Regions from separate parts of the Pseudomonas sp. R5-89-07 genome, predicted to be linked through region 3. Evidence: predicted binding sites of a transcription regulator. Region 3 holds the regulator's gene; each other region holds the start of a gene.
What was found. Region 3 encodes sigma-54, which starts transcription at its own class of promoters, with help from an activator protein. Its sites were predicted from a motif close to ANTGGCATNNANNTTGCTNT; they were not measured.
Positions count from the first base shown of each region.

Region 1: the regulator sigma-54 is predicted to act here: its motif matches at 7,366-7,385, upstream of flgB (flagellar basal body rod protein FlgB).
Region 2: the regulator sigma-54 is predicted to act here: its motif matches at 7,286-7,305, upstream of glnK (P-II family nitrogen regulator).

Region 1 is NZ_CP027727.1:4,515,697-4,526,116, forward strand. It holds gene C4J94_RS20585 (ribonucleoside-diphosphate reductase subunit alpha) at 185-3,076, shown strand; gene C4J94_RS20590 (hypothetical protein) at 3,185-4,168, opposite strand; gene flgE (flagellar hook protein FlgE) at 4,391-5,701, opposite strand; gene flgD (flagellar hook assembly protein FlgD) at 5,733-6,452, opposite strand; gene flgC (flagellar basal body rod protein FlgC) at 6,469-6,912, opposite strand; gene flgB (flagellar basal body rod protein FlgB) at 6,916-7,323, opposite strand; gene cheR (protein-glutamate O-methyltransferase CheR) at 7,632-8,459, opposite strand; gene C4J94_RS20620 (chemotaxis protein CheV) at 8,504-9,436, opposite strand; gene flgA (flagellar basal body P-ring formation chaperone FlgA) at 9,521-10,285, shown strand.
Region 2 is NZ_CP027727.1:5,758,056-5,768,475, forward strand. It holds gene lysA (diaminopimelate decarboxylase) at 1-946, shown strand, start outside; gene dapF (diaminopimelate epimerase) at 950-1,780, shown strand; gene C4J94_RS26475 (DUF484 family protein) at 1,794-2,510, shown strand; gene xerC (tyrosine recombinase XerC) at 2,513-3,412, shown strand; gene C4J94_RS26485 (HAD family hydrolase) at 3,409-4,104, shown strand; gene sutA (transcriptional regulator SutA) at 4,291-4,623, opposite strand; gene C4J94_RS26495 (secondary thiamine-phosphate synthase enzyme YjbQ) at 4,726-5,151, opposite strand; gene C4J94_RS26500 (ammonium transporter) at 5,362-6,702, opposite strand; gene glnK (P-II family nitrogen regulator) at 6,737-7,075, opposite strand; gene C4J94_RS26510 (accessory factor UbiK family protein) at 7,498-7,761, shown strand; partial or broken gene C4J94_RS28220 (N-acetyltransferase) at 7,804-7,899, opposite strand; gene C4J94_RS26520 (YifB family Mg chelatase-like AAA ATPase) at 8,064-9,560, shown strand; gene C4J94_RS26525 (methyl-accepting chemotaxis protein) at 9,593-10,420, opposite strand, start outside.
Region 3 is NZ_CP027727.1:1,099,345-1,109,764, forward strand. It holds gene rapZ (RNase adapter RapZ) at 1-820, opposite strand, end outside; gene ptsN (PTS IIA-like nitrogen regulatory protein PtsN) at 823-1,287, opposite strand; gene hpf (ribosome hibernation-promoting factor, HPF/YfiA family) at 1,298-1,603, opposite strand; gene C4J94_RS04945 (RNA polymerase factor sigma-54) at 1,678-3,171, opposite strand; gene lptB (LPS export ABC transporter ATP-binding protein) at 3,356-4,081, opposite strand; gene lptA (lipopolysaccharide transport periplasmic protein LptA) at 4,081-4,614, opposite strand; gene lptC (LPS export ABC transporter periplasmic protein LptC) at 4,601-5,173, opposite strand; gene C4J94_RS04965 (HAD family hydrolase) at 5,182-5,706, opposite strand; gene C4J94_RS04970 (KpsF/GutQ family sugar-phosphate isomerase) at 5,707-6,681, opposite strand; gene C4J94_RS04975 (ATP-binding cassette domain-containing protein) at 6,993-7,802, shown strand; gene mlaE (lipid asymmetry maintenance ABC transporter permease subunit MlaE) at 7,802-8,599, shown strand; gene mlaD (outer membrane lipid asymmetry maintenance protein MlaD) at 8,599-9,066, shown strand; gene C4J94_RS04990 (phospholipid-binding protein MlaC) at 9,078-9,725, shown strand; gene C4J94_RS04995 (lipid asymmetry maintenance protein MlaB) at 9,722-10,027, shown strand; gene C4J94_RS05000 (BolA family protein) at 10,143-10,382, shown strand; gene murA (UDP-N-acetylglucosamine 1-carboxyvinyltransferase) at 10,406-10,420, shown strand, end outside.

The DNA.
Region 1 (10,420 bases), 2.6 Mb from region 3:
CACAAGTGGCTCGAAATTCAAGCGCTTTATGATTAGGCGCTGCGTGGAACCAACAGATTTTCAGTAGACCAAACCGCTCACGCGGATGGCAGCTGTTTCCCATCCCCGATATGGAAAACGGTACGGGTGTTGCAGGAAGAGCCTGACACTCGCAATCAAATATAGAACGTGGAGACAACCCCCCATGCAAACCGACACAACTCGCGAGAACCCGCAGGGCTCCGTGCCGCAGGCCGCCGATTCGAATATGGATCTGTCCGCCACTGCACCTGGCCAACTGCGCGTGATCAAGCGTAACGGTACTGTCGTTCCTTACACCGATGACAAGATCACCGTCGCCATCACCAAAGCGTTTCTTGCAGTTGAAGGCGGCAACGCTGCCGCTTCGTCGCGCATCCACGACACCGTTGCACGCCTGACCGAACAAGTGACTGCGACCTTCAAGCGTCGCATGCCGTCGGGCGGCACTATCCACATCGAAGAAATCCAGGACCAGGTCGAACTGGCCCTGATGCGTGCCGGCGAGCAGAAAGTTGCCCGCGACTACGTGATCTATCGCGACTCCCGCGCCAAGGAACGTGCCGTGCACGCGCCAGCCGCCGAAGCCGTGCAAGCCCATCCGTCGATCCGCATCACCCTGGCCGATGGCAGCTTTGCGCCACTGGACCTGGGCCGCCTGAACACCATCATCACCGAGGCCTGCGAAGGCCTGGAAGAAGTCGATGGTGACCTGATCCAGCGCGAAACCCTGAAGAACCTGTACGACGGCGTGGCCCTGACCGACGTCAACACCGCCCTGGTGATGACCGCCCGTACCCTGGTTGAACGCGAGCCGAACTACTCGTTCGTCACCGCGCGCCTGCTGATGGACACCCTGCGCGCCGAAGGCCTGGGCTTCCTGGGCGTGGCCGACAGCGCCACCCACCACGAGATGGCTGACCTGTACGCCAAGGCCCTGCCTGCCTACATCGCCAAGGGTATCGAATTCGAATTGCTGAACCCGATCCTGGCCACCTTCGACCTGGAAAAACTCGGCAAGGCGATCAACCACGAGCGCGACCAGCAGTTCACCTACCTGGGCCTGCAAACCCTGTACGACCGTTATTTCATTCACAAGGACGGGATCCGCTTCGAACTGCCGCAGGTGTTCTTCATGCGCGTGGCCATGGGCCTGGCGATCGAAGAGAAGCACAAAGAAGACCGTGCCATCGAGTTCTACAACCTGTTGTCGTCCTTCGACTACATGTCGTCGACCCCGACCCTGTTCAACGCCGGTACCCTGCGTCCACAGCTGTCGAGCTGCTATCTGACCACCGTGCCGGATGACCTGTCGGGCATCTACCACGCGATCCACGACAACGCCATGTTGTCCAAATTCGCCGGCGGCCTGGGCAACGACTGGACTCCAGTGCGTGCACTGGGTTCGTACATCAAGGGCACCAATGGCAAGTCCCAGGGCGTCGTCCCGTTCCTGAAAGTAGTGAACGACACCGCCGTCGCCGTGAACCAGGGTGGCAAGCGCAAAGGCGCTGTGTGTGCCTACCTGGAAACCTGGCACATGGACATTGAAGAGTTCATCGAGCTGCGCAAGAACACCGGTGATGATCGTCGTCGTACCCACGACATGAACACCGCCAACTGGATCCCTGACCTGTTCATGAAGCGCGTCTTCGATGATGGCCAGTGGACCCTGTTCTCGCCCTCCGAAGTTCCGGACCTGCACGACCTGACCGGCAAGGCCTTCGAAGAGCGCTACGAGTACTACGAAGCGCTGTCCCAGTACCCTGGCAAGATCAAGCTGTTCAAGACCATCCAGGCCAAAGACCTGTGGCGCAAAATGCTGTCGATGCTGTTTGAAACCGGCCACCCATGGCTGACCTTCAAAGACCCGTGCAACCTGCGCAGCCCGCAGCAGCACGTTGGCGTGGTCCACAGCTCGAACCTGTGCACCGAGATCACCTTGAACACCAACAAGGACGAGATCGCCGTTTGCAACCTGGGCTCGATCAACCTGCCGAACCATATCGTCAACGGCAAGCTCGACACCGCGAAGCTGGAACGCACCGTCAACACCGCCGTACGCATGCTCGATAACGTGATCGACATCAACTACTACTCGGTGCCACAGGCGCAAAACTCCAACTTCAAGCACCGTCCGGTCGGCCTGGGCATCATGGGCTTCCAGGACGCGCTGTACCTGCAGCACATTCCTTACGGTTCCGATGCCGCCGTCGAGTTCGCCGACAAGTCCATGGAAGCGGTCAGCTACTACGCGATCCAGGCTTCCTGCGACCTGGCTGACGAGCGCGGCGCCTACGAGACGTTCCAGGGTTCGCTGTGGTCCAAAGGCATCCTGCCGCTGGACTCGCAACAGATCCTGATCGAAGCCCGTGGCCAGAAGTACATCGACGTTGACCTGAACGAAAGCCTGGACTGGGCGCCGGTACGTGCCCGTGTGCAGAAAGGTATTCGTAACTCCAACATCATGGCCATCGCACCGACCGCGACCATCGCCAACATCACTGGCGTATCGCAGTCGATCGAACCGACTTACCAGAACCTGTATGTGAAATCGAACCTGTCGGGCGAATTCACCGTGATCAACCCGTACCTGGTTCGCGACCTGAAAGCCCGCGGCCTGTGGGACTCGGTGATGATCAACGACCTCAAGTACTACGACGGTTCGGTGCAGCAGATCGAGCGCATCCCGCAAGAACTCAAAGAGCTCTACGCGACGGCGTTCGAAGTGGACACCAAGTGGATCGTTGACGCCGCCAGCCGTCGTCAGAAGTGGATCGACCAGGCACAGTCCCTGAACCTCTACATCGCCGGCGCTTCGGGCAAGAAACTCGACGTGACCTACCGCATGGCTTGGTATCGTGGCCTGAAAACCACTTACTACCTCCGTGCCCTGGCCGCGACCAGCACCGAGAAGTCGACCATCAACACCGGTAAGCTCAACGCTGTTTCAAGCGGCAACCACGGTGATGACTCGGTACTCGCTGCGCCAGCCGGCCCGGCACCGGTGCCGAAGGCTTGTGCGATCGATGAGCCGGATTGCGAAGCTTGCCAATAAGCTGAGGTGGTTCCGGGCTTGATAAGCCGGAACTGAACCCCTGACAGACCCAGCCTGCAGTTGGGTATGTCAGGGGTTTCTTTTGCCTGACAGAAAAGCAGTCGGTGGCTAGATCAACACGGTTGCCATACCCGAACGAGGCACGCCGCCACGCTGCCCCCACAACTCGATGCGGCCGTCGATCACAGCCATCGAATGACCGCCGTACTCCACTGTCCCGACTTTGCTGCGTCTCAAGTCAGCATCCGTCGCCGGCCTGTAAAGCCCCCTCAGCCCCAAGCGATCCAGGCCTTCACGAGAGTACTCTCCATCGTTGAGGCTGTTCATCGCTGCCATGAAACTGCGCCCTGCCGTGCCATCGTTGTTTTCCATCTGTGCCCGCTTGGCACTCGCGGCATACATGAAGTTGGCATCGGTCATCATGGCTGGGTCGTCGCCCCTGAAACGGGCATGCGTAGCAGCTTGCCTCAATTCATCCTTGGTTAAAGACAGCTTGAAACCATCTCGCATCGTCACGTCATAGCCTGTGCTTGTTTCATTAACCTTCTTGAAGACATCCGTAGGTTTCTGGCCATACCGCATCATTGCGGCTTTGATGGCAGAAACGGTGACGCAATTGCCATCAGGTCCCTGGCTGAAGCCGCTCCATATATTGTCCGGCTTTTTCCCAGGACTGCTGTTGTCAGGTTTGTAATGGAAATATTTCGAACCTTCGGTAGTCTCCTTGTTACTCATGGACTCGCGGGGGCCAAAATCTGATGGGGTCACCCTACCGCCGCCGCCACCCCCCCTCGGCGAGGGCGGGGCAGGTGGAGCTATATCATCATCGTCGGGAAACCACTCTTTCAACAGCTGCTTCAGAAACTCAAGGAATTGTGCAGAAGCCTCTTCCCTTAGCTTGTTGAGGATTTCCTTGAATTTCTCGTCCCCCAACTTCTCACGCAGCGCATTCAACTTGTCGCGCGTATCCTGAATCGTTTGCGTCTTGCCTGACTGCTTTGCCTCAAGCAGCTCGTTGAGCAAGGTTTTGACCGCAGCCTTGTCGGCATCAGGCGTGACCGGTATCGATTCATTCCGCGTCACGCCTGGCATAAATCCAGCACGCCCAGTATCGGCTGTGAAAACCCCTGAACTCCACATACCCCGCCCCCATGATTGGCGAACCTCTGAGGTTCTGGTCCGATCAGTGGCAAGACGGTTATGCCGCGTTCCTTCCCCTGGCAGTTAACGAGTAACCTGATGTGCCTGGGGCAACTTTCCTACACCCACAAAAAAGCCCCTCTTGCGAGGGGCTTAGTGTGCAGCGCTAACGCATCACGTCATCTGAATGATGGTCTGCATGATGGTGCTCTGGGTGGAGATGGTCTTGGCGTTCGCCTGGTAGTTGCTCTGGGCCTTGATCAGGTCCACCAACTCGTTGGTCAGGTTGACGTTGGAGTTCTCCAGGGAGTTGGCCACGATCGAACCCAGGGTGCCGGCTTGTGGGGTGTCGTAACCCGGCTGGCCCGAAGCGAAGGTCTCTTTCCAGGTGGTGCTGCCGGCGGGCTGCAGGCCCTGTTCGTTGTTGAAGCTGGCCAGCGAAATCTGGCCGATGGCCTTGCTCTGCTGGTTGCTGAACGTGGCGAACAGCACGCCGCTGCCGTCGATCTTCAAGCCGGTGATCTGGCCGGTGGCATAGCCGTCGGTCACCGGAGGGTTACGGTAGGTAGCCGAATTGTATTGGGTAATGTTGGCCATGTTGACCGCAATCCCCGTCGGGTTGGCATTCGCGCCGTTGGCCTTCCACACGCCATCGGTCACGGTGCCCGGCACCCAGCCTGTCACGGTGAGCGTCTTGTCGGATACGCCACCGGTGACCACGCTGGTGAGCTTGCCGGCACCATCGAAGGTCAATGTCGAGGCGACAGGCGGGGTCGAAGGGGTGCCTGTCGGTGAAGAACCATCAGGATTGCGACCGTCGATCAGGGTATAGGCATTCCACTTGTTGCCATCGGTTTTCACCAGGTACTGCACCATTGGGTGCGCGTTGCCCTGGGAGTCATACAAGGTGGTGCTGTATTGAGTGGTGAAGGTGTCGGTCTTGGTAGGATCGAACGGTTTGGCCGTCTGGTCGATCACCGGCTCCGAGGAGTTCAGGTTACTGGTAGAGTCAACCTTGGTGGACGCCTTGGGCGGCAGGTTTGTCAGGTTCAGTTGCAGGTCGGTGAGACCGCCCTTGATAATCTTGCCGTCATCATCCGCCGCGTAACCTTGCAGGCGCGAGGTACCCGTGTTGTTGGTGATGTAGCCGTCTTTGTCGGCACGGAAGGCACCGCTGCGGGTGTACTCCAGCGAACCGTCGCTGCCCTTCTGGACAAAGAAGCCACCGCCCTGGATCGCCATGTCCAGGATACCGCCGCTGCCGTTGACGTCACCCTGGGTGAACTGTTGCGACACCGCCGCCAGATTCACACCATTGCCAATGCTGTTCTGGCCGGTGCCCAGTTTGGACGCCGCATAAATGTCCGCGAACTCCGCACGAGACGACTTGAAGCCAGTGGTCGCGACGTTGGCGATGTTGTTGCCGGTCACGTCCAGTTGTTTGTTGGCCGCATAGAGGCCGCTAAGGCCGATATTAAAAGACATGTTTCTCTCCCTCTGCCGTAGTTAGCCGGCTCTATGTACCGATAGTCTGAATTTGCGACAGCTTGACGCTGCCCATGCCGCCTGCAAGGTTGAGCAGCATTTCGCCGCCGGTCTTGCTCAGCGTTACGCTGGTCACCGTTGCCGGCAGCGAAGTAGCGAGGGCAACCGCGTCGCCCTTGTCGTTCTTGGTGGAGGCCGCAAAGGTGTAGGTGCCGGCTGGGGCGACCTCACCCTTGTCGTTCTTGCCATCCCAGATAAAGTCCGAAGAACCTGCGCTCTGGGCGCCCATATCAAGGGTGCGTACCACGTTGCCGTCTTTGTCGGTGATCTTGATCGAGACGTTGCCCGCCGCCGCCGTCACCGCCACCGAACCGGTCATGCTCTTGCTGGTATCGACCAGCGCCTTGTCGGTCTGGGTGATGATTGAACGCCCCACCAGCGACGAAGCCTGCAGTGCCTGCGAAGAGCTGAAGTTGCTCGAGATGTTATTCACCGAGTCGTTCAGGGTGTTGATGCCTTCCAGGCTGCTGAACTGCGCCAACTGAGCCACAAACGCGCCGTTGTCCTGTGGCGACAATGGGTTCTGGTTTTTCAGCTGGGTCACCAGCAGTTGCAGGAATGCGTCCTTGCCTAACGCCTGGTTGCCGGTGGCGGCGTTGGAAACACTTGCCACATTGTTTGAAGCGTCCTTGACCTTGGAATTGAACAGGTCCTGGACTGCCGTATTGTTCGACGTATCAACGATGGCCATTATTTGGCGCCCCTTATCACTGACCCAGGGTCAGGACCTTCTGCATCATGGTTTTGGCGGTGTTCATCATTTCCGCGTTGGTCTGGAACGAGCGGCTGGCGGAGATCATGTCGGCCATTTCCTCGACCACGTTGACGTTGGGGTAGTAGACATAACCCTTTTCGTTCGCCGCCGGATGGTTGGGCTCGTAGCGCGCTTCGAGGTTGCTCTGGTCCTCGACCACACCCAGCACCTGCACGCCTTGGCCGGCGGCATCCTGGTTCTGGAACAGCGAATCACTGCCGCCGCTCTGACCGCCCTGGAACATGGTGGCGAACACTGGATGGCGGGCACGGTAAGTCTGGTCAATGCTCGAAGACACGGTTTCGGCGTTGGCGATGTTACTGGCGACGGTGTTCAAACGCGTGGTCTGCGCGCTCATGCCACTGCCGGCAATATTGAAAACACTGGACAGGGACATGGCTTATTCTCCACGCAGGGCTGACATCAGCCCTTTGAATTTGCTGTTGAGTAGGGTAAAGCTGGCCTGGAAATTCACCGAGTTTTCGGCGTAGTTCGATTGTTCCAGCTGAGCGTCAACGGTGTTCTGGTCGATCGACGGCTGCATCGGCGTGCGATACAGCAGCGACTCGTCACCACTGCTCAGGCCTTGCGCTTCGATATGACGGCTGTTGGTCATGTTCAAGGCGAAGGTGCCGTTCTTGGTCTTGTCCTGCTGGGCGGCGAGCACGGCGGAAAAGTCCAGATCCCGAGCCTTGTAGTTCGGGGTATCGGCGTTGGCAATGTTGTTGGCCAGGACTTCGGCACGCTGGGCGCGGAAGCCCAGGGCTTGTTCGTGGATACCGAGCGCTTTATCGAAGCTGATGCTCATGGCGGAAACCTTTAGGCTGACCTGCTGTTCGTTAACAGGGTTATAGCAAGGTGCGTGCCAATCTTTTGGAGCCCCGTATATCGAGGGCTTGCGGGGGGCCGGCTTGCGGCAATGCCAGAAAAGCGGCAAGCCGTTTCCGCCTGGCGCCAGTAAAGCGGCAATGGGGAATTGCCGCTTTCTTCATCTTTGCCGTGGCAAAAAATGTGGGAGGGGGCTTGCCCCCGATAGCGGTGTATCAGTGATAAATACATTCACTGAACCACCGCTATCGGGGGCAAGCCCCCTCCCACACTTTGACCTTTTACGGCTTATTTGGCCTGGTAGATGATCCCAGGACTGCACTGCACCATCTGGAAGTGATCCGGCAGGCCGTTCAGCGCTTCGGAAGCACCGAGGAACAGATAGCCGCCACGCTTGAGCGTGCCATGGATGCGCAACAGGATGTCTTTCTTCACTTCAGCCGAGAAGTAAATCAGCACGTTGCGGCAGAACACCATGTCGAACTTGCCCAGGCTGGCGTAGCTGTCGAGCAGGTTGAACGAGCGGAACTCCACGCGATTCTTGATCGGCGCCTTGATCGCCCACCGCCCTGCCCCTTTCGGGTCAAAGTAGCGTTGCAGGCGCTCCTGGGACAAACCACGGCCCAGGGCCAGGCTGTCGTACTCACCGGTCTTGCAATTGGTGAGCATGGTGCCGGACAAGTCCGTCGCCACAATCTGCGCGCCGGCCTTCAACTGACCCATGTTGGTCCTTTCGAACTCGTCGATGGACATCGAGATCGAATACGGTTCCTGTCCCGACGAGCACGCCGCCGACCAGATACGCAGGCGCTGGCCCGGGCTGGCCTTGATGGCTTCCGGCAGCACTTTGTTCTTGAGCACCTCAAAAGGGTAGGTATCGCGAAACCACAGGGTTTCGTTGGTGGTCATGGCATCGACCACCATCTCTTTAAGCCCGCTGCGCGGCTGCCCCTGGATCCGCTGGACCAACTCACCCAGGGACTTGATGCCCTGCTGTTCCATCAGCTTGTTGAGACGGCTGGATACCAGGTATTGCTTGTTTTCACCGAGCAATATGCCACAGGCTTTTTCCAGGAAGACCCGGAACTGTTCGAAATCCAAATTACCCGTAGACAATGATACCGCCTCTTAAATCGTGTGACCGCCAGGGGAAAATCCCCCTAGCCGTGATCTGCTGCCTTGATCCGGTCGACTACCCGGGATGCGAGGTCATCAGGGCGGAATTTAGCCAGGAAGTCATCTGCACCGACCTTCTTGACCATCGCCTGATTGAATACCCCCGACAACGAAGTATGCAGGATGATGTGTAATTTTTGCATGCGTGGATCGCTGCGTATCTCAGCCGTGAGGGTGTAGCCATCCATTTCCGGCATCTCGATGTCGGAAATCATCATCAAAAATTCTTCTTCCGGCTTCTTGCCTTCATCCACCAACTTGCGCAGGTAATCCAGGGCTTGACGCCCGTCATTGAGGGCTACCACATCGACACCAACGGTTTGCAGGCAACGCGTAACCTGCTTGCGAGCGACGGAGGAGTCGTCCACGGTCAACACGCGCAGGGACACTGCCTTGTGCGCCGTTTCGGCATCCACCACGCCGACGGAAATGGTCTCCGAGGTCGGCGCTACTTCGGCGAGGATTTTCTCCACGTCGATGATTTCCACCAGTTGGTTGTCCACTCGCGTCACAGCCGTCAGGTAGTGATCGCGCCCGGTGCCCTTGGGCGGCGGATGGATCTCTTCCCAGTTCATATTGACGATACGTTCCACCGAGCGCACCAGAAACCCTTGGGTCTTGGTGTTGTACTCGGTGATGATGACGAACGGGCTCTGACGGTCCTGCAAACCGGAGGAGCCAGTGGCCATTGCCAAGTCAAGAATCGGAATGGTCGCGCCACGGATATTGGCTACGCCGCACACCACCGGACTGGATTTGGGCATGATCGTCAGCTTGGGGCACTGCAACACTTCGCGGACTTTAAACACGTTGATGCCGTACAGCTGTTTGCCGTCCAGGCGAAAAAGCAACAACTCCAGGCGATTCTGCCCTACCAGCTGTGTGCGCTGGTTTACTGAATCCATTACACCTGCCATGCCCAGACTCCTAAATCCCAGAGGTACGATGCGTACCAACACTAAACGGCACGAGCTTTGCTAAGTTTTGCTATTTGATTGGCTATGGATATTAAAATGACAGTTTCCCGCCGCCCTTGCCGCCCAAAGTACCGCAGACTGCTCTGCGCCGCGATGGCGCTGCTTGTCTGGGGCGTGGGCGTCACGACTCGCGCCGACAACGTCACCCTGCCTGATCTCCTTATCGGCGTCACCCAAGGCTTTCTTGAATTCACTGTAGAAGATTATCTGGCGACCACACAGACGCCGGGACGCTATGAGATCCAGGTCAACCCGCTGGACCCGCGCCTGCGCATGCCTATGTGTGACAAGGAATTGACGGCCACTCTGGAAAGCCCGGCCCAGCCCATCGGCCGCGTAACCGTTAAAGTACGCTGCGAAGGCGCGTCCCCGTGGACGGTGTTCGTGCCGGCGCAGGTCAAATTGTTTCGCGACGTTGTCGTGGTAGCGCGACCCTTGAAGCGCACCGGGATTATTGGCTATGACGATGTTGCGTTGCGTGAACGGGATATCAGCTTGATCAACCAGGGTTACCTCACCTCGCTGGATCAGGCGATCGGGCAGCGGCTTACCCGACCAATGGTCACCGATCAAGTGATCACGCTGGTTCATCTAGAGCAGGCCGAAGTAATTCGCAAGGGTGACCAGGTGGTGATTTCCGCCAGCAGCGGCGGGCTGAATGTAAAAATGCCGGGGGAAGCGCTGTCCAATGGCAGTATGAGTGAACAGATTAGAGTGAAGAACCTCAACTCCAACCGCGTGATCAAGGCGCGGGTTACGGCGCCTGGCCAAGTCGAGGTGGCACTATAGATGACTGGAATCAATTGCCCGCTTTTCCTACACTGTGGGCCGGATGCCGAGCCTTGCGAGTTAATTGTCACTCGCGGCTAAAGTTTGTCCGGGTATGGCCGAAAACATGGCAAGCGTCCAAATACCCAGAGGTTT
Region 2 (10,420 bases), 1.3 Mb from region 3:
CTCCGGCGTCGGCAAGAGCCGCGAAGACATGCGCCGTGCCCTGGAAGTGGGCGTGCACTGCTTCAACATCGAATCCACCGACGAACTGGAGCGCCTGCAGGTCGTGGCGGCCGAAATGGGCGTTCGCGCGCCGATCTCCCTGCGCGTCAACCCGGACGTCGATGCCGGCACTCATCCGTACATTTCCACCGGTCTCAAAGAGAACAAGTTCGGCATCGCCATTGCCGACGCCGAAGACGTGTATGTCCGCGCCGCTCAGTTGCCGAACCTGGAAGTACTGGGCGTCGACTGCCATATCGGCTCGCAACTGACCACCCTGCCGCCGTTCCTGGATGCGCTCGACCGCCTGCTGGCGCTGATCGACCGCCTCGGCGACTGCGGCATCTACCTGCACCACATCGATCTGGGTGGCGGTGTAGGGGTGCGTTATCGCGATGAAGAGCCGCCGTTGATCGCCGACTACATCAAGGCCGTGCGCGAGCGTATCGAAGGTCGCGACCTGACGCTGATGTTCGAGCCGGGACGTTACATCGTCGCCAATGCCGGTTTGCTGCTGACCCAGGTCGAGTACCTCAAGCACACCGAGCACAAGGACTTCGCCATTGTCGACGCGGCAATGAACGACCTGATCCGCCCGGCGCTGTACCAGGCCTGGATGAATGTCACTGCCGTTGCACCGCGCAACAGCGAGGCGCGTGCGTATGACATCGTCGGCCCGATCTGTGAGACCGGCGACTTCCTGGCCAAGGATCGTCAGCTGGCCCTGGAGGAAGGCGACCTGCTGGCCGTACATTCGGCCGGTGCCTATGGGTTTGTCATGAGTTCCAACTACAACACTCGCGGGCGAGCCGCCGAGGTGCTGGTGGACGGTGATCAAGCGTTTGAAGTGCGTCGCCGCGAGACGGTAGCCGAGTTGTATGCTGGCGAAAGCCTGCTGCCGGAGTAAGCCATGCTGCTGCGTTTTACCAAGATGCACGGGCTGGGCAATGACTTCATGGTCCTCGACCTGGTCAGCCAGCATGCGCACATCCTGCCCAAGCACGCCAAACAATGGGGCGACCGGCATACCGGTGTCGGCTTCGACCAACTGCTGCTGGTAGAAGCGCCGACCAACCCGGAGGTGGACTTCCGTTATCGGATCTTCAACTCCGATGGCTCCGAAGTGGAACAGTGCGGCAACGGCGCGCGCTGCTTTGCGCGCTTTGTGCTGGACAAGCGTTTGACCGCCAAGCGCCAGATTCGCGTCGAGACCAAGGGCGGCGTGATCGAACTGGATATCCGCAGTGACGGCCAGATCAGCGTCAACATGGGCGCGCCACGCCTGGTGCCAGCGGACATTCCGTTCCAGGCGCCCGAGCAGGCGCTCAGCTATGCGCTGGACGTAGACGGCAACCGTGTGGATATCGCCGCCGTATCCATGGGCAATCCCCATGCGGTACTGCGGGTCAATGACATCAACAATGCACCGGTGCATGAGCTGGGGCCGAAGATCGAACATCACCCGCGCTTTCCGGCACGGGTCAACGTGGGCTTCCTGCAGGTGATCGACCGTTCCCGCGCGCAATTGCGTGTGTGGGAGCGCGGCGCCGGCGAAACCCAGGCCTGCGGCACCGGTGCTTGCGCCGCTGCCGTGGCCGCGATCAGCCAGGGGTGGATGGATTCGCCGCTGCTGATCGACCTGCCGGGTGGGCGCTTGTCCATCGAATGGGCAGGCCCTGGCCACCCGGTGATGATGACCGGGCCGGCCTCGCGTGTATACGAAGGACAGGTCCGTCTATGAGTGAGCCAAGCCAATGACCGATAAGCCTCAAGTACCCGCACACGTCACCCCAAGTGAAAGCCTGGAGGCCGCCGCAGTCGCGGCGTACCTTGAGGCTCATCCGGACTTCTTCGTCGAGCACGAAGAATTGCTCCCGGCATTGCGCATCCCTCACCAGCGTGGCGATACCGTGTCGTTGGTGGAGCGGCAGATGAAAATCCTGCGCGAGCGCAATATCGAAATGCGCCACCGGCTCTCGCACCTGATGGACGTGGCGCGCGACAACGATCGCCTGTTCGACAAGACCCGTCGCCTGATCCTGACCCTGATGGACGCCGCCAGCCTGGAAGAAACGGTGATGGCCGTGGAAGACAGCCTGCGCCAGGACTTCCAGGTGCCATTTGTCAGCCTGATCCTGTTCAGCGATAACCCGATGCCGGTGGGTCGTTGGGTCAGTGGTAGCGAAGCGCAAACCGCCATTGGCGGCCTGCTGTCGGAAGGCAAGACCATCAGCGGCACCCTGCGCGAGCACGAACTGGACTTCCTGTTTGGCGCCGAACAGCGCAAACAGATCGGCTCCACCGCCGTGGTAGCCCTCAGCCACCAAGGCCTGCACGGCGTACTGGCCATCGCCAGCCGCGATCCTGCGCACTATAAAAGCTCGGTGGGTACACTGTTCCTGACCTACATCGCCGAAGTGCTGGGCCGCGTCTTGCCGCGCTACACCACTGCCCTGCGCGCGGTGCGCTAGCCATGGAACGGCAACTGGACGCTTACTGCGCTCACCTGCGCAACGAGCGCCAGGTGTCGCCTCACACCTTGGAGGCCTACCGGCGGGACTTGAACAAGGTCCTGGCCTATTGCGAAAAACAGCAGGTCGCCAGCTGGAAAACCCTGGATATCCAGAGCCTGCGCAGCCTGGTTGCACGGCTGCACCAGCAAGGCCAGTCCTCGCGCAGCCTGTCGCGCCTGCTGTCGGCGGTGCGCGGCCTCTATCACTACCTGAACCGCGAAGGCTTGTGCGATCACGACCCGGCCAACGGCCTGTCACCGCCCAAAGGCGAGCGACGCCTGCCAAAGACCCTGGACACCGACCGCGCCCTGCAACTGCTGGACGGCGCGGTCGAGGATGACTTCCTGGCACACCGCGACCAGGCGATCCTCGAGCTGTTCTATTCCTCGGGCCTGCGCTTGTCAGAGTTGACCGGCCTGAACCTCGACCAACTCGACCTGGCGGATGGGCTGGTGCAGGTGCTGGGTAAAGGCAGCAAGACGCGTGTGCTGCCGGTCGGCCGCAAAGCCCGCGAAGCCTTGCAGCTGTGGTTACCATTACGGGCGCTGGCCAACCCGAAAGACGATGCGGTATTTATCAGCCAACAAGGCCGACGCCTGGGGCCACGGGCCATTCAGTTGCGTGTGAAGGCCGCCGGCGAGCGCGAACTGGGACAAAACCTGCACCCGCATATGCTCCGGCACTCCTTTGCCAGCCATATGCTCGAATCGTCCCAGGACCTGCGCGCAGTCCAGGAGCTGCTCGGCCACTCCGATATCAAGACCACGCAAATCTATACCCACCTCGACTTCCAGCACCTGGCAACGGTGTACGACAGCGCCCATCCACGGGCCAAACGCATCAAGGGCGACGACTCATGAGCATCAAGCTGATCACCTTCGACCTGGACGACACGCTCTGGGACAACGTACCCGTCATCATCAGCGCCGAAGCGTCGATGCGCGAATGGTTGGCGCTCAACGCGTCCAAGGTCGGCGACTTGCCCTTGGAACATTTCGCCAGCCTGCGCCAACAGGTGCTGCAGCGTCACCCGGAACTCAAACACCGCATCAGTATCCTGCGCCACCGGGTGTTAATGCATGCGTTTGAGGAGGCCGGTTATCCACAACCTGAGGCCACGGAAATGGCCGACGTGTGTTTTGAAGCGTTCATTCATGCGCGGCACCAGCTCACCGTCTTCCCCGAAGCCGAGCCAATGCTCAAAGCGCTGCGCCAGCACTTCCTGCTGGGGGTGATCACCAATGGCAATGCCGATGTGCAACGTGTGGGCCTGGCGGACTACTTTCACTTTGCCTTGCGTGCCGAAGATATCGGCATCGCCAAGCCGGATGCGCGATTGTTTCAAGAGGCGTTGCAGCGCGGCGGTGTGGAGGCCGGGGCGGCGGTGCATGTTGGCGATCATCCAGGTGATGACATCGCCGGGGCTCAACAGGCGGGGCTGCGGGCGGTGTGGTTCAACCCGACAGGCAAGGTGTGGGAAGGGGAAAAACTCCCGGATGCGCAGATTCGCAGCCTGACGGAGTTGCCGGAGTTACTTCGCCGCTGGCAGTAACACCGATGGCCAAATGTGGGAGGGGGCTTGCCCCCGATAGCGGTGTACCAGTCACCAGATGGACTGGCTGACCCACCGCCATCGGGGGCAAGCCCCCTCCCACATTGAATTGCCCCAAGCTCATAAATAGCAGCCATGAAAAAACCCGCAGCGACGGCGGGCTCTTTCAGCAAGCAGGTGGCTGCCTCAGATAGGACGGCTGCCGTACTTGTTATCCGGTTTCTTCGGTGGATCAGCAACCACGTTGGGCTCGACTTCGACCACTTTGCCGCCTTTGGCGAGGAACTCTTCCATCGCGCGGGCCAGGGCATCGCGCTCTTTGTTCTTGGCTTCAACGCTAGGCAGCTCGTCTACCGAAACAGCAGCCTTGGCCTTGCCTTTGGCTTTGGGCGCGGCATCATCGCCAGCACTGTCATCAAGGTCTTCAGCAACGTCATCAGCCGCCACTTCAAGACTTTCCTCAGTGTCGTCTTCGTCACCTACTTCAAGGTCGTCGTTTTCCAGATCATCGTCGCTCATGTTCTACCTCATGACTTGCGAAAAGCAGATTAGTTATAGCCCAGCTTCACCCTCTGTCGAGGTCGCTGGAAAAAAATCAACGTCCACTGGATCTCCAGTGGCTTATGCCCCTTCACCATGCAAGGTGGCGAGGACTTTACGAGCACCGCCGTGATCACGGTGCTCGCCCAGATAAACACCTTGCCAGGTCCCCATCGCCAAGCGGCCGGCCTTCACCGGCAAACTCAACTGGCAGCCCAGGAGACTGGCCTTGAAGTGCGCCGGCAGATCATCCGGACCTTCGTCGTTGTGTTCGAACCCTGCCTGGCCTTGCGGCACCAGCACGTTGAAAAAACGCTCGAAGTCCCGGCGAACTGCCGGATCGGCATTCTCGTTGACCGTCAACGAGGCCGAGGTGTGCTGCAGCCACAGATGCAACAGGCCCACGCGACACGCCTTCAATTCAGGCAAGCCGGCAAGCAACTCATCGGTCACCAAGTGAAAGCCCCGGGGCTTGGCCCGCAGGGTTATCAGGGTCTGTTGCCACATACAGTTCTCCGCCCATCGGCGCGCATTCTAGCGCGCTCTGGAAAAAAACAAAGTGCCGAATACGCCTACATGCCTGTAAGACATTCGCACCCCCAAAAGTGCGGTGTGGATCCCATCACAAAGTCGACGAAAAACCCATACCACTTATAGCCAAAGACAAACGCCAGGCAAAAAAATGCCCGGCAAGCCGGGCATCTTTTTTTCGCGTACTTACAAGTTGTAGCCGCGCTCGTTGTGTTGCGCCAGGTCGAGGCCGACCGCCTCTTCCTCTTCGGTGACGCGCAGGCCCATGACCATGTCCAGCACCTTGAGGATAACGTAGGTGACGATCGCCGTGTAGATCACGGTGAAGCCGACGCCTTTGCACTGGATCCACACCTGGGCAGCGATGTCGGTGGTAGCGGCGTTGAAGCCACCCATCGACGGAGCTGCGAACACGCCGGTCAGGATCGCGCCGAGGATACCGCCGATACCGTGCACGCCGAAGGCGTCCAGGGAGTCGTCGTAGCCCAGCTTGCGCTTGAGGGTCGTGGCGCAGAAGAAGCACACCACGCCCGCCGCCAGGCCGATCACCAGCGCGCCCATCGGGCCGACGGTGCCAGCAGCCGGTGTGATTGCAACCAGGCCGGCCACCACACCCGAGGCGATGCCCAGTGCGCTCGGCTTACCGTGGGTGATCCACTCGGCAAACATCCAGCCCAGCGCAGCGGCGGCGGTAGCGATCTGGGTAACCAGCATCGCCATGCCGGCCGTGCCGTTGGCCGCAGCAGCGGAGCCGGCGTTGAAGCCGAACCAGCCGATCCACAGCATGGCCGCGCCGATCAAGGTGTAACCCAGGTTATGCGGGGCCATCGGGGTGGTCGGGAAGCCTTTACGCTTGCCGAGCACGAGGCACGCTACCAGGCCAGCCACACCGGCGTTGATGTGCACCACGGTGCCACCGGCAAAGTCCAGCACGCCCCAGTCCCACATCAGGCCGCCGTTGCCGCTCCAGACCATGTGCGCAATCGGCGCATAGACCAGGGTGAACCAGATGCCCATGAAAATCAGCATCGCGGAGAACTTCATGCGCTCGGCGAAGGCACCGACGATCAGCGCCGGCGTGATGATGGCGAAGGTCATCTGGAAGGTGATGAACACCGCTTCCGGGAACAGCGCCGCCGGCCCGGTGATGCTGGCTGGAGTGACCCCTGCCAGGAACGCCTTGCCCATGCCGCCGAAGAAGGAGTTGAAGTTGACGACGCCCTGCTCCATACCGGTGGTATCGAACGCAATGCTGTAACCGTAGATGACCCACAGAATGCTGATCAGGCCAGTGATGGCAAAGCATTGCATCATCACCGACAGAATATTCTTGGAACGGACCATGCCGCCGTAGAACAGCGCCAGGCCAGGGATGGTCATGAACAGCACCAGTGCGGTGGCGGTCAGCATCCAGGCGGTGTCGCCGGAATTGAGGACTGGAGCCGCCACTTCATCTGCCGCCATTGCAAGGCTTGGCATTACGATGGACAACAGGGCTCCGAGCCCTGCGAATTTACGCAGAGTCATAGTGTTTTCTCCTGGGGCGTTGGGGTTTGGCGGCTTAGATTGCGTCGGTATCGGTTTCGCCGGTACGGATGCGAATAGCCTGTTCCAGATTGACCACGAAGATCTTGCCGTCACCGATCTTGCCGGTGTTGGCGGCCTTGGTTATCGCTTCGATAACCCGGTCAAGATCCTTGTCGTCAATGGCGACATCAATCTTCACCTTCGGCAGGAAATCGACTACGTATTCCGCGCCGCGATACAGCTCGGTATGACCCTTCTGCCGACCGAAGCCCTTGACCTCAGTAACGGTAATGCCCTGCACGCCGATCTCGGACAGTGACTCGCGTACGTCGTCCAACTTGAACGGCTTGATGATGGCAGTGACTAGCTTCATGAAAACTCTCTCCCGAATTGGTGGACTTGCCCCAGGAAAACAAACCCGTCTCAAGTCTAAGCGCAGTGCCTGGCTTTGTAACGCATCGTCGCCTCGGCATTTACCGCGGCGACGCCAGCGAACCACTGGTGACGAAAAACCTGTACCCCTGATCCATCGGCGCACTGCATTCGTCACAGCGACTGCATCAGTGCATGGGTCATGTTCGTCTAAGCAGAAACCTTGCCAGCTCCGTAAAAATCACTGAAATCAGTCCATTGCCCACTCGTGCCCACCTGCGGGGCGTTCCGCCAATCGCGATGCGCATTAAAACAGTGCGCGACCGCCCTTCCTCGTGCGCGAAAAGCGTGCGCATCAGCCGTGAAAAGACTATAGACGCTGCGTGATACACTGCCGGCCAACTGTTTTCCGGAATATTTCCCATGCTCGCGCCCAAAGACTTCCTCGACGCCCTGAGCGGCCACGCCTCTCGCCTGTTCAGCGGCGACACCCCGCTGCCCCGCAATGAAATCGAAAGCCAGTTCAAGGCACTGCTGCAAAGTGGCTTCAGCAAGCTCGACCTGGTGAGCCGTGAAGAGTTCGACAGCCAGATGGTGGTGTTGGCCCGCACGCGTGCGCGGCTTGAGAGCCTGGAGGCGAAGGTCGCGGAACTGGAAGCGCGGATGACGCCACCTTCCGCCGAATAAACGCAATCAGTGAAGGGGCTACCCCGCAGAAGCGTGAAATCACCTGTGGCGAGGGAGCTTGCTCCCGCTGGACTGCGCAGCAGTCCCATTGTCTGGGGCCGCTTCGCGACCCAGCGGGAGCAAGCTCCCTCGCCACAGGTACGGTGTTCGCCTTAACGGCCTGGCATTAGCGGGTTTTTCTCCACAGTTGTCCTGCGTCGTTGTCTGGATACGTTCTGTAAAACCTCCCCCGCTTTGCTTTTCTCACCCTCGTCTACCCTTGAATAACCCGCAGGAAGCGGCCTCCATTTCAAGGATCGAGCATGTCCCTCGCCATCGTCCACAGCCGCGCCCAGATCGGCGTTGAAGCTCCCGTCGTTACCGTCGAAGTGCATATGGCCAATGGCTTGCCATCCCTGACCCTGGTGGGTTTGCCGGAAACCGCGGTCAAGGAAAGCAAGGACCGCGTTCGCAGCGCCATTCTCAACTCGGCCCTGCAATACCCAGCGCGGCGCATCACGCTCAACCTCGCGCCCGCCGACCTGCCCAAGGACGGCGGGCGGTTTGACCTGGCGATTGCCCTGGGGATCCTGGCGGCCAGCATGCAGGTGCCGGCATTGATGCTCGATGACGTCGAGTGCCTGGGAGAGTTGGCGCTGTCCGGCGAGGTACGCGCGGTGAAAGGCGTGTTGCCGGCCGCGCTGGCGGCGCGCAAGGCCGGGCGCACCCTGATAGTGCCCAGGGCGAACGCTGAGGAAGCTTGCCTGGCGTCAGGGTTGAAGGTGATTGCGGTAGATCACTTGCTGCAGGTGGTGGCGCACTTGAATGGGCATGTACCGATCGAGCCCTACAAGTCCGACGGCTTGCTGTATTTGAATAAGCCTTACCCGGACCTCAATGAAGTACAGGGCCAGTTGGCCGCCAAGCGTGCCTTGCTGATCGCCGCGGCGGGGGCGCATAACCTGTTATTCAGCGGGCCGCCCGGCACCGGCAAGACCTTGCTCGCCAGCCGCCTGCCGGGCTTGCTGCCACCGCTCAGCGAGCAGGAAGCACTGGAAGTCGCGGCGATTCAATCCGTGGTCAGCCTGGCCCCGCTAAGTCATTGGCCGCACCGGCCGTTCCGCCAGCCGCACCACTCGGCGTCCGGCCCCGCGCTGGTCGGCGGAGGATCGAAGCCGCAACCGGGGGAAATCACCCTGGCCCATCACGGCGTGTTGTTCCTGGACGAGTTGCCGGAGTTCGACCGCAAAGTCCTGGAGGTACTGCGCGAGCCGCTCGAGTCGGGACATATTGTGATTTCCCGCGCGCGGGACCGGGTGAGTTTCCCGGCGCGCTTCCAACTGGTCGCGGCGATGAACCCCTGCCCTTGCGGTTATATGGGCGAACCCAGCGGCCGTTGTCGGTGCACGCCGGAACAGATTCAACGCTACCGCAACAAGCTCTCGGGGCCGCTATTGGACCGCATCGATTTGCACCTGACCGTGGCGCGGGAGGCCACGGCACTGAGCCCGGCCCAACAGACCGGCGACAACACTGCGAAAACCGCCGCCCTGGTTGCCGACGCACGGGAGCGCCAGCAACGACGCCAGGGCTGCGCCAATGCGTTCCTCGATCTGCCGGGGCTGCGCGAGTACTGCACGCTGGCAAAGGTCGATGAAGGCTGGCTGGAAAGTGCATGTGAGCGACTGACACTGTCGCTGCGCGCGGCTCATAGGCTGCTCAAGGTGGCGCGCACTTTGGCGGACCTCGAACAAACAGAAGCAATCGCTCGCCACCATCTGCAAGAGGCCTTGCAGTACCGTCCGGCGGCGATCAATTGAGCCGTGCGCCCCTATATTCGGAATGCGGTGGCTTAGCGGAACCGGTCCACTTCATGCCGCAAGCCCGCCGCCAAAGTCTCCAGCTCCTTGGCGGTGATCGCCAGGTTCGACACCACTTCACGCTGCTCGCTGTTAGCCAGCGCAATACTCTGCAGGTTGCTGCTGAGCAAGGTCGCGGTGCTGCTCTGCTCTTGCGTGGCCGTGGTGATTGCGGCGAACTGCTGGCCGGCCGAACGGCTTTGCTCGTCGATGCGCGCCAGGGCCGAGGCCACGTCGGCGTTGCGCGACAGGCCTTCCTGCATCAGCACATTACCGTGCTCCATGGTGCTGATGGCATTCCCGGTTTCCTGCTGGATGCTCTGGATCATGCCGGAAATTTCATCGGTGGCCTGGCGAGTGCGCGAGGCCAGGTTGCGCACTTCGTCGGCGACCACGGCAAAACCACGGCCTTGCTCGCCGGCACGGGCGGCTTCGATGGCCGCGTTCAAAGCCAGCAGGTTGGTCTGTTCCGCGATAGACGTAATCACGCCGACGATGCCGCCGATCTCCTGGGAACGCTGGCCCAAGGTGTTGATCACCGTGGCGGTGCTGTTCAGGGCGGTGGCGATATGTTCCAGGGACGACGACGCCTCTTGCATCGAGGCACGCCCGATACGGGTCTGCTGGGCATTTTCCTGGGCCAGACGCTCGGTGCTGCCCATGTTGTCGGCGATATTCAGGGAGGTGGCGCTGAATTCTTCCACCGCGCCCGCCATGCTGGTGATCTCACCGGACTGCTGCTCCATGCCTTCATAGGCACCGCCAGACAAACCGGACAACGCCTGGGCACGGCTGTTGACCTCTTCAGCTGCCTTGCGAAT
Region 3 (10,420 bases):
GGGTTTGTTGCAGTACCTGGCCGAGTCGTTCCGTCAGGTAGACGGAGCGGTGGTGACCACCGGTGCAGCCGATGGCAATGGTGACATAGGCACGATTGCTTGCGGCAAAGCGCGGTAACCATTTGAGCAGGTAACTGGAGATATCCTGGAACATCTCTTCCACATCCGCCTGCGCGGCCAGGTAGTCGATTACCGGCTGGTCGAGCCCAGACTGATCGCGCAATTCCGGCTTCCAATAAGGATTGGGCAGGCAGCGCACGTCAAATACCAGGTCGGCATCCACCGGCATGCCACGCTTGAAACCAAACGACTCGACCAGAAACGCAGTGCCAGGCTCCGGCTGGTTGAGCAATCGGAGCTTGATGGCGTCGCGCAGCTGGTAGAGGTTCAGGTTGGTGGTGTTGATCTTCAGATCGGCCAGGTCGATGATCGGCCCCAGCAGTTTGGTCTCGTCCTCGATGGCTTCCGCCAGGGAGCGGTTGGCGCTGCTGAGCGGATGGCGTCGACGGGTTTCAGAGAAACGCTTGAGCAGGGTTTCTTCGTCGGCATCCAGGTACAGCACGTCGCAATGAATATGCTTGGCACGCACTTCCTCAAGCAGTTCGGGGAACCGCGAGAGGTGGCTGGGCAGGTTGCGGGCGTCGATCGACACAGCGACCAGCGGTTGCGCCAGTTCGGTATGGATCAGTGCGCGTTCCGCCAATTCCGGCAGCAGCCCGGCGGGCAGGTTGTCGATACAGTAGAAGCCGCTGTCCTCAAGAACGTTGAGCGCAGTGCTCTTGCCCGAGCCGGAGCGGCCGCTGACGATGATCAAACGCATGATTATTGCCCGCTTTGTTCATCCAGGACGACCTGATACAGGGCCTCATTACTGCTGGCACTGCGCAGTTTTTCGCGTACTTCCTTGCGGTCGAGCATGCTGGCGATCTGCCGGAGCAGCTCCAGGTGCGCATCGGTGGCGGCTTGCGGGACCAGCAGAACGAACAGCAGGTCGACCGGGGCGCCGTCGATGGCGTCGAAATCGATGGGGTGATCCAGGTGCAGCAGGGCGCTGACGGGTGTTTCGCAGCCTTTGAGACGACAGTGGGGGATGGCGATGCCGTTGCCAAAACCGGTCGAGCCGAGTTTTTCACGGGCAATCAGGGCCTCGAAGACATCTTGCATCTCCAGTTCAGGCACTTGGCTACTGATCAGGTTGGCAATTTGTTCGAGGGCTTTTTTCTTGCTGCCGCCCGGCACGTTCACGAGGGAACGGCCGGGGGTCAGGATGGTTTCAAGTCGGATCATGGGGGGAGAGTTAACGACCTGTACCTTGCATCAGGTGCAGATTCTTTTCCTTATGCTTTATGAGTTGGCGGTCGAGCTTGTCGTAGAGCGAGTCGATCGCCGCGTACATGTCTTCATGTTCCGCATTGGCGACGAGCTTGGCATTCGGTACGTGCAGGGTGGCCTCGATTTTCTGCTTGAGCTTGTCGACCTCCATGATGACCTGCACGTTGGTGATCTTGTCAAAATGCCCCGCAAGCTTGTTCAGCTTGCTCTCGGTGTACTCACGCAGGGGCTTGGTGACTTCCAGCTGGTGTCCACTGATGTTGACTTGCATACAGCTTCTCCTTCGTTGCCAGTGCATAAAGCGGCAGGCAAAACGCCTGCCACTGGAACGCTGTGGCCCGCCCGTCACATCAAACGCTTTCGCTCGCTGGAAGGCGCGATCCCGAGAGACTCGCGGTACTTGGCGACGGTTCGACGGGCGACCTGAATGCCTTGTGCCTCCAGTAAACCAGCGATCTTGCTGTCACTCAACGGCTTTTTCTGATTTTCCGCGGCAACCAGTTTTTTGATGATCGCGCGGATCGCCGTGGACGAGCATTCGCCGCCTTCGGAGGTGCTTACGTGGCTTGAGAAAAAGTATTTCAGCTCATAAATACCCCGTGGGGTATGCATGAATTTTTGCGTGGTCACCCGTGAAATCGTCGATTCATGCATGCCGACCGCCTCAGCGATGTCGTGCAGTACCAGGGGCTTCATCGCTTCGTCGCCGTATTCCAGGAAGCCGCGTTGATGCTCGACGATCTGGGTCGCCACTTTCATCAGGGTTTCGTTGCGGCTTTGCAGGCTCTTGATGAACCAGCGCGCTTCCTGCAACTGGTTGCGCATGAAGGTGTTGTCGGCGCTGGTGTCGGCGCGCCGCACGAAGCCGGCGTATTGCGGGTTGACGCGCAGGCGCGGCACCGATTCCTGGTTCAGTTCCACCAGCCAGCGTTCGTTGTCCTTGCGCACGATCACGTCGGGCACGACATATTCGGCTTCGCTGGACTCGATCTGCGAGCCAGGGCGAGGGTTGAGGTTCTGCACCAGCTCGATGACCTGGCGCAGTTCGTCTTCCTTGAGCTTCATGCGACGCATCAGCTGGCTGTAGTCGCGGCTGCCCAGCAGGTCGATGTAGTCGCTGACCAGGCGCTTGGCCTCAGCGAGCCAGGGTGTCTTGGCCGGGAGCTGGCGCAGTTGCAGCAGCAGGCACTCGCTGAGCGTGCGCGCGCCGATACCGGCGGGCTCGAATTGCTGGATCCGGTGCAAGACGGCTTCGATCTCGTCCAGTTCAATATCCAGTTCCGGGTCGAAGGCTTCAAGAATTTCCTCGAGCGTTTCGTCCAGGTAGCCCTGGTTATTGATGCAGTCGATCAGGGTGACGGCGATCAGGCGATCGGTGTCCGACATCGGCGCCAGGTTCAGTTGCCACAGCAAATGGCTCTGCAGGCTCTCGCCGACAGACGTACGGGTGGTGAAGTCCCACTCGTCATCATCATTGCTGGGCAGGCTGCTGGCGCTGGTCTGGTAGACGTCTTCCCATGCGGTGTCCACGGGAAGCTCGTTGGGAATGCGTTCGTTCCATTCGCCGTCCTCAAGGTTATCCACCGTGGGGGCGGTTTCCTGGTAGGACGGTTCCTGTACATCGGGATTGGGCTTTTGCTCGATGTTGTCGGCCAACGGGTCGGTATTGTCGAAGTCGTCGCCTTCTTCCTGGCGTTCGAGCATCGGATTGGACTCCAGGGCCTCCTGGATTTCCTGTTGCAGGTCCAGGGTCGACAATTGGAGCAGGCGGATGGCCTGTTGCAGCTGCGGTGTCATCGTCAGCTGCTGGCCCATTCTCAGGACTAGCGATGGTTTCATGGCAGGGGCTTAACACCTTATTCGCCGGCGCAATGCGCCATCCACGACAGGGCGCGTGAGCGCCAAACATAAGCAAATTATATGCCTGATATCGGGGGCTTTGCCTAGAGCGCGGTAACAATAAAAATACTGAGGTTTTTATTGACTCGCGCGCTCAACAGCGAATGGCCTGATACCACCGTGTTTACAGGCGGAACTCGTGACCCAGGTACACTTCCTTGACCAGTTCGTTGGCCAGGATGGTGGCGGAATCGCCCTCGGCAATCAACTGGCCGTCGTTGACGATATAGGCGGTTTCGCAGATATCCAAGGTCTCGCGGACGTTGTGGTCGGTGATCAACACACCGATGCCCTTGGCCTTGAGGTGATGGATGATTTGCTTGATGTCGCCGACCGAGATCGGGTCGACACCGGCGAACGGTTCGTCCAGCAGGATGAACTTGGGCGCGGTCGCCAGGGCGCGGGCAATCTCCACACGACGACGCTCACCACCGGACAAGCTCATGCCGAGGTTGTCGCGAATGTGGTTGATGTGGAATTCCTGAAGCAGGCTTTCCAGTTCCTTGCGGCGGCCGTCGCGGTCGAGTTCCTTGCGGGTCTCGAGGATTGCCATGATGTTGTCGGCTACCGACAGTTTGCGGAAGATCGACGCCTCCTGCGGAAGATAGCCGATACCTGCGCGCGCACGGCCGTGCATCGGCTGGTGGCTGACGTCCAGGTCGTCAATCAATACACGGCCCTGGTCCGCCTGGACCAGCCCGACGATCATGTAGAAGCAGGTGGTCTTGCCGGCGCCGTTGGGGCCGAGCAGGCCGACGATCTGGCCGCTGTCGATCGACAGGCTGACATCGCGTACCACCTGGCGGCTTTTATAGGCCTTGGCCAGATGCTGGGCTTTCAGGGTTGCCATTACTCGGCCTTCTTCTTCGGCTGGATGACCATGTCGATACGTGGGCGAGGTGCGGTGACCTTGTTGCCATTGGCGCGACCCGCCTGGGCGACCTGGGTCTGGGTGTTGTAGACGATCTTCTCGCCTTCGGTGGAGTTGCCGTCGGCACTGAGTACCTTGGCCTGATCAATCAGTACGATGCGATTTTGCTGGGCATGGTACTGGATGGTCTTGCCATAGCCTTTCATCGGGCCCGGGTCTTCTGCCTTTTGCTTCTGTTCGAAGTAAGCCAGGTTGCCCACGGAGGTCACGACGTCGATATCGCCGGTCGCGGTGCGAGTCAGGGTCACGGTGTTGCCAGTGATCTTCATCGAGCCTTGGGTGATGATCACGCCACCGGTGTAGGTGGCGACGCCTTGTTTGTCATCGAGCTGCGCATCGTCAGCCGAGATGTGGATCGGTTGCTGGCTATCGTTCGGCAGAGCCCAGGCGCTCACGCTTCCCAGTGCTGCGCCCAGACCGAGCAAAATAGGGAGGGTTTTAACGAGCCTCATACTGTCCTCTTACGTTCGATAGCAGGTGTATCCTGCTTTCTTTCAAATACGCTTTCATTCCCTTGCCAGTCGATACACCGCCAGCGCCGTCGATTCTAACGTCTTGCTCGGTCTGCGCATATTCCTTCTGTGGGAATACGGTCATGCGACTGCTGGTAATGATGGTGTCGCGGTTCTGTGCGTCTGTACGTGCGACGCGCACCGAGTCGATCAGTTCGATTTCGGTGCCGTCCGGGTTGACCTCGCCACGCAGGCTGGTGACATGCCAGGGCTGTTCGGTGCCGCGGTAGAGGTTCAGGTCCGGGTTGGTCAGCAGGCTGACTTCCGAAGCTTTCAGGCGCTCGACCTTATCGGAGACCAATACGTACTGCACCTTGCCATCGGGCAGGAACTGCACGGTGTGGGTGTTGGTGGCAAAGTTGTCGATGATGCTTTCATCCACCTGCACGACAGGTTTGTCGAGAAAGCGCTCCGGGCTGATATTCCAGTAGCCCACCGCGAGGAGCAACGCGGCGATGACCCCGAACAGCAGGAAATTGCGAATCTTTTTACTCAGCATATAACGCTCTATAAGTAGGCGGCGTGGGCCGCTTCAAGACTGCCCTGGGCACGCAGGATCAATTCACAGAACTCGCGGGCGGCACCTTCGCCGCCGCGGGCGGTGGTAATGCCATGGGCATGTTCACGCACAAACGCTGCGGCATTGGCCACGGCCATGCCCAGGCCGACCCGGCGGATCACCGGCAGGTCAGGCAGATCGTCACCCAGGTAGGCGACCTGTTCATAGCTTAGGTTGAGTTGGCCAAGAAGCTCGTCCAATACCACCAGTTTATCCTCGCGCCCCTGATACAGGTGAGGAATCCCGAGGTTTTGTGCGCGGCGTTCCACAACCGGTGTCTTTCGACCACTGATAATCGCGGTTTGCACGCCTGCCGCCATCAGCATCTTGATGCCCTGGCCGTCGAGTGTGTTGAACGTCTTGAATTCGCTGCCGTCTTCGAGAAAGTACAGGCGGCCATCGGTCAGCACGCCATCCACGTCGAATATCGCCAACTTGATGTTTTTACCGCGTTGCAACAGGTCGCTGGTCATCTACATCACTCCTGCACGCAGCAAGTCGTGCATGTTCAGGGCGCCAATCGGGCGGTCATTCTCGTCGATCACCACCAGCGCGCCGATCTTGTGGTCTTCCATGATCTTCAGGGCTTCAGCAGCAAGCATTTCGGGGCGGGCGGTCTTGCCGTGGGGCGTCATCACCGCGTCGATGGTTGCGGTATGGATGTCGATGGTACGGTCCAGGGTGCGACGCAAATCACCGTCGGTGAACACGCCGGCCAGTCGTCCGTCGGTTTCCAGGATCACGGTCATGCCCAGGCCCTTGCGGGTCATCTCCATCAGTGCGTCCTTGAGCAAGGTGCCGCGTGGCACGTGGGGCAATTCATCGCCCGCATGCATGACATTTTCCACTTTCAGCAGCAAACGACGGCCCAAAGCGCCGCCCGGGTGGGAAAACGCGAAGTCTTCAGCCGTGAACCCGCGCGCCTCCAGCAGTGCGACGGCCAATGCATCGCCCATCACCAAGGCTGCAGTAGTGGAAGAGGTGGGTGCCAGGTTCAGCGGGCAGGCTTCATGGGCGACATGAACGTTCAAGTTCACTTCGGCGGCCTTGGCCAGGGTCGACTCCGGGTTGCCAGTGACGCTGATCATCTTGATGCCCAGGCGCTTGATCAGCGGCAGCAGGGTCACGATCTCGTTGGTGGTACCGGAGTTGGACAGGGCCAGAATCACGTCATCCTTGGTGATCATGCCCATATCACCATGGCTGGCTTCGGCCGGGTGCACGAAGAACGCCGTGGTTCCGGTGCTGGCCAGCGTAGCGGCGATCTTGTTGCCGACGTGGCCGGACTTACCCATGCCAACCACGACAACGCGGCCCTTGCTGGCCAGAATCATCTCGCAGGCGCGTACGAAATCTGCGTCGATATGTGCCAGCAAACCTTCTACGGCTTCCAGCTCGAGGCGGATGGTGCGTTGTGCGGATTGAATAAGGTCGCTGGATTGGCTCATGTCTGAAATCGTATAGCCTGACGAAAAGTCGGCGATTATAGCGGTAATGATCAATTCCCTCACGCAAGTTCGTCAGGCTTTATTCTGAAGGGCTCTCGGAATCGTCTTGATAACATGGCCGGCAACGGTTTTTCGCTGTCCTGAATCTGAACAAGCGCTGTTCCGGCCTTGGGGGCTCTGCACCAGCAGTGATATAGTTCGCGGCCAGTTCGGTCCCGGCCAACCCATGGTGCAAACTATTGCGCATCCCTGTGCAAACGAAAGTCGCATGCAGGGTGTCTGAGTGAAAGGCTGCATCCCAAGGAGATTAGATGAGTGCCGATAACGCCTACGCGGTCGAGCTGAAGGGCCTTTCCTTCAAGCGCGGTACGCGCAGCATCTTCAATAACGTCGATATTCGCATTCCTCGCGGAAAAGTCACGGGCATCATGGGGCCTTCCGGTTGCGGCAAGACCACCTTGTTGCGCCTGATGGGCATGCAATTGCGCCCCAGTGCCGGTGAAGTGTGGGTCAACGGCCAGAACCTGCCGACGCTGTCGCGCAGCGATCTGTTCGATGCGCGCAAGCACATGGGTGTGCTGTTTCAGAGCGGCGCGCTGTTCACCGACCTCGATGTATTCGAAAACGTAGCGTTCCCGCTGCGGGTGCATACCCAACTGTCCGATGAGATGATTCGTGACATCGTGTTGCTGAAGCTGCAGGCCGTAGGGCTTCGCGGGGCCATCGACCTGATGCCGGACGAGTTGTCCGGCGGCATGAAGCGCCGTGTCGCCCTGGCGCGAGCCATTGCCCTCGACCCGCAGATCCTCATGTACGACGAGCCTTTCGTGGGCCAGGACCCAATCGCCATGGGCGTACTGGTGCGCCTGATCCGCCTGCTCAACGACGCGTTGGGAATCACCAGCATCGTGGTGTCTCACGACCTGGCCGAAACCGCGAGCATCGCCGATTACCTCTATGTAGTAGGTGATGGTCAGGTGCTGGGGCAGGGCACGCCGGAAGAGCTGATGAATGCCGATAACCCGCGCATTCGCCAGTTCATGACCGGCGATCCCGATGGCCCGGTGCCTTTTCACTTTCCGGCAGCGGATTACCGCGCAGATCTTCTGGGGAAGCGCTGATGCGCAAAACATCTCTTGTCGAAAAGGTTCGCCTTTTCGGTCGCTCGGGCATCGACATCGTCGAAGTCCTGGGGCGTTCGACTATTTTCCTGTTCCACGCCTTGCTTGGCCGCGGTGGCATCGGCGGCGGCTTTGGCCTGCTGCTCAAGCAGCTGCATGCGGTTGGCGTGATGTCCCTGGTGATTATTGTGGTCTCCGGGGTATTCATCGGTATGGTGCTGGCGTTGCAGGGCTTCAACATTCTGTCGAGCTACGGTTCCGAGCAGGCGGTAGGGCAGATGGTCGCCCTGACGCTGTTGCGGGAACTGGGGCCGGTGGTCACCGCCTTGTTGTTCGCCGGTCGTGCCGGTTCTGCGCTGACCGCTGAAATCGGTAACATGAAATCCACCGAACAGCTGTCCAGCCTGGAAATGATCGGCGTGGACCCGCTCAAGTACATTGTTGCCCCGCGCCTGTGGGCTGGCTTCATTTCCCTTCCGCTGCTGGCAATGATCTTCAGCGTGGTCGGGATCTGGGGTGGTTCGTGGGTGGCAGTGGACTGGCTGGGGGTCTATGACGGCTCTTACTGGGCCAACATGCAAAACAGCGTGACCTTCACGGGCGACGTGCTCAACGGCATCATTAAGAGCATCGTCTTCGCCTTTGTAGTGACCTGGATCGCCGTATTCCAAGGCTATGACTGTGAACCCACCTCAGAAGGGATCAGTCGCGCCACCACCAAGACCGTTGTGTACGCCTCGCTGGCGGTACTGGGCCTTGACTTCATTTTGACCGCCTTGATGTTTGGAGATTTCTGATGCAAAACCGCACTGTGGAAATCGGTGTCGGCCTTTTCTTGCTGGCTGGCATCCTGGCTTTACTGTTGCTGGCCCTGCGGGTCAGTGGCCTGTCGGCCAGCCCCACCGCCGACACTTATAAACTTTATGCGTACTTCGACAATATCGCCGGTTTGACGGTCAGAGCTAAAGTGACCATGGCCGGTGTGACCATCGGCAAGGTCACGGCAATCGATCTGGATCGCGACAGCTTCACCGGTCGAGTGACGATGCAACTGGACAAGAAGGTAGATAATCTGCCGACCGACTCCACGGCGTCTATCCTCACCGCGGGCCTGCTGGGCGAGAAGTACATCGGTGTCAGCGTGGGCGGGGAAACAGCCCTGCTCAAGGATGGCTCGACCATCCACGACACACAGTCGTCGTTGGTACTTGAAGACCTGATCGGTAAATTCCTGCTCAATACGGTCAATAAAGACGCCAAATGAGGAATCTGTTCATGATCTCTACCTTGCGACGTGGCCTTCTGGTCCTGCTTGCAGCGCTGCCGTTGATGGCCAACGCAGCCGGTTCTGCCCACGAACTGGTGCAGGACACCACCAACAAGATGTTGGCTGACCTGTCGGCCAACAAGGAAAAGTACAAACAAGACCCGAGCCAGTTCTATAACGCGCTTAATACCATCGTCGGCCCGGTGGTCGATGCCGAAGGCATCTCCCGCAGCATCATGACCGTCAAGTATTCGCGCAAGGCGACGCCTGCGCAGATGCAGCGCTTCCAGGAGAACTTCAAGCGCGGCCTGTTCCAGTTCTACGGCAATGCCTTGCTCGAGTACAACAACCAGGGGATTACCGTCGCTCCGGCCGGTGATGAATCGGGTGATCGCACCAGCGTCAACATGACCGTCAAAGGTACCAATGGCGCCGTGTACCCTGTGCAATACACGCTGGAGAAGGTCAACGGCGAGTGGAAGCTGCGCAACGTGATCATCAACGGCATCAATATCGGCAAGCTGTTCCGTGATCAGTTCGCTGACGCGATGCAGCGCAATGGCAACGATCTGGACAAGACCATCAATGGTTGGGCCGGTGAAGTGGCCAAGGCCAAAGAGGCTTCCGACAAGGAAGCCGGGAAGCCTGCGCAATGACCGAGTCGGCTGTTCGTCTCGGCAATGCCGGCGAGCTGTTCCTCAGCGGCGTGCTGGATTACCGCACCGGGCCTGACCTGCGCAAGCAGGGCCAGGCGCTGATCAAGGCCAGCGCCGCGCCTGCGCTGGTGCTCGATTGTTCAGCGGTGACCAAGTCAAGCAGCGTCGGCTTGTCATTGCTGCTGTGCTTTATGCGTGATGCCCAAGCGGCAAAAAAGCCGGTCAGTATTCGTGCATTGCCTGAAGACATGCGCGAGATCGCCGAGGTTTCTGGCCTGACCGAGCTGTTGGTACACCCTTAATACACATTTATTAGAGAAGCCCCCCGTCAGAGTCCTGCTATGCGGGGTTCGCAGGCGCGGGGCTTTTTTGTATGATGTGCGACCCGTGCGCACTGGGCGCCGATAGAGGTTGAGCATGCAGGCCCTAGAAGTTAAGAGCTTCCTTGAAGGAAAGCTGCCGGAAACGACTGTTGAAGTTGAAGGCGAAGGCTGCAATTTCCAGCTGAACGTGATTAGCGATGAACTGGCGGCATTGAGCCCGGTCAAGCGTCAGCAGCAGATCTATGCCCATTTGAACCCGTGGATCACCGATGGCAGCATCCATGCGGTCACTATGAAATTTTTCAGCCGCGCGGCCTGGGCCGAGCGCACCTGAGCCCCCAAGGCGTCGAGATTCTTATGGATAAATTGATT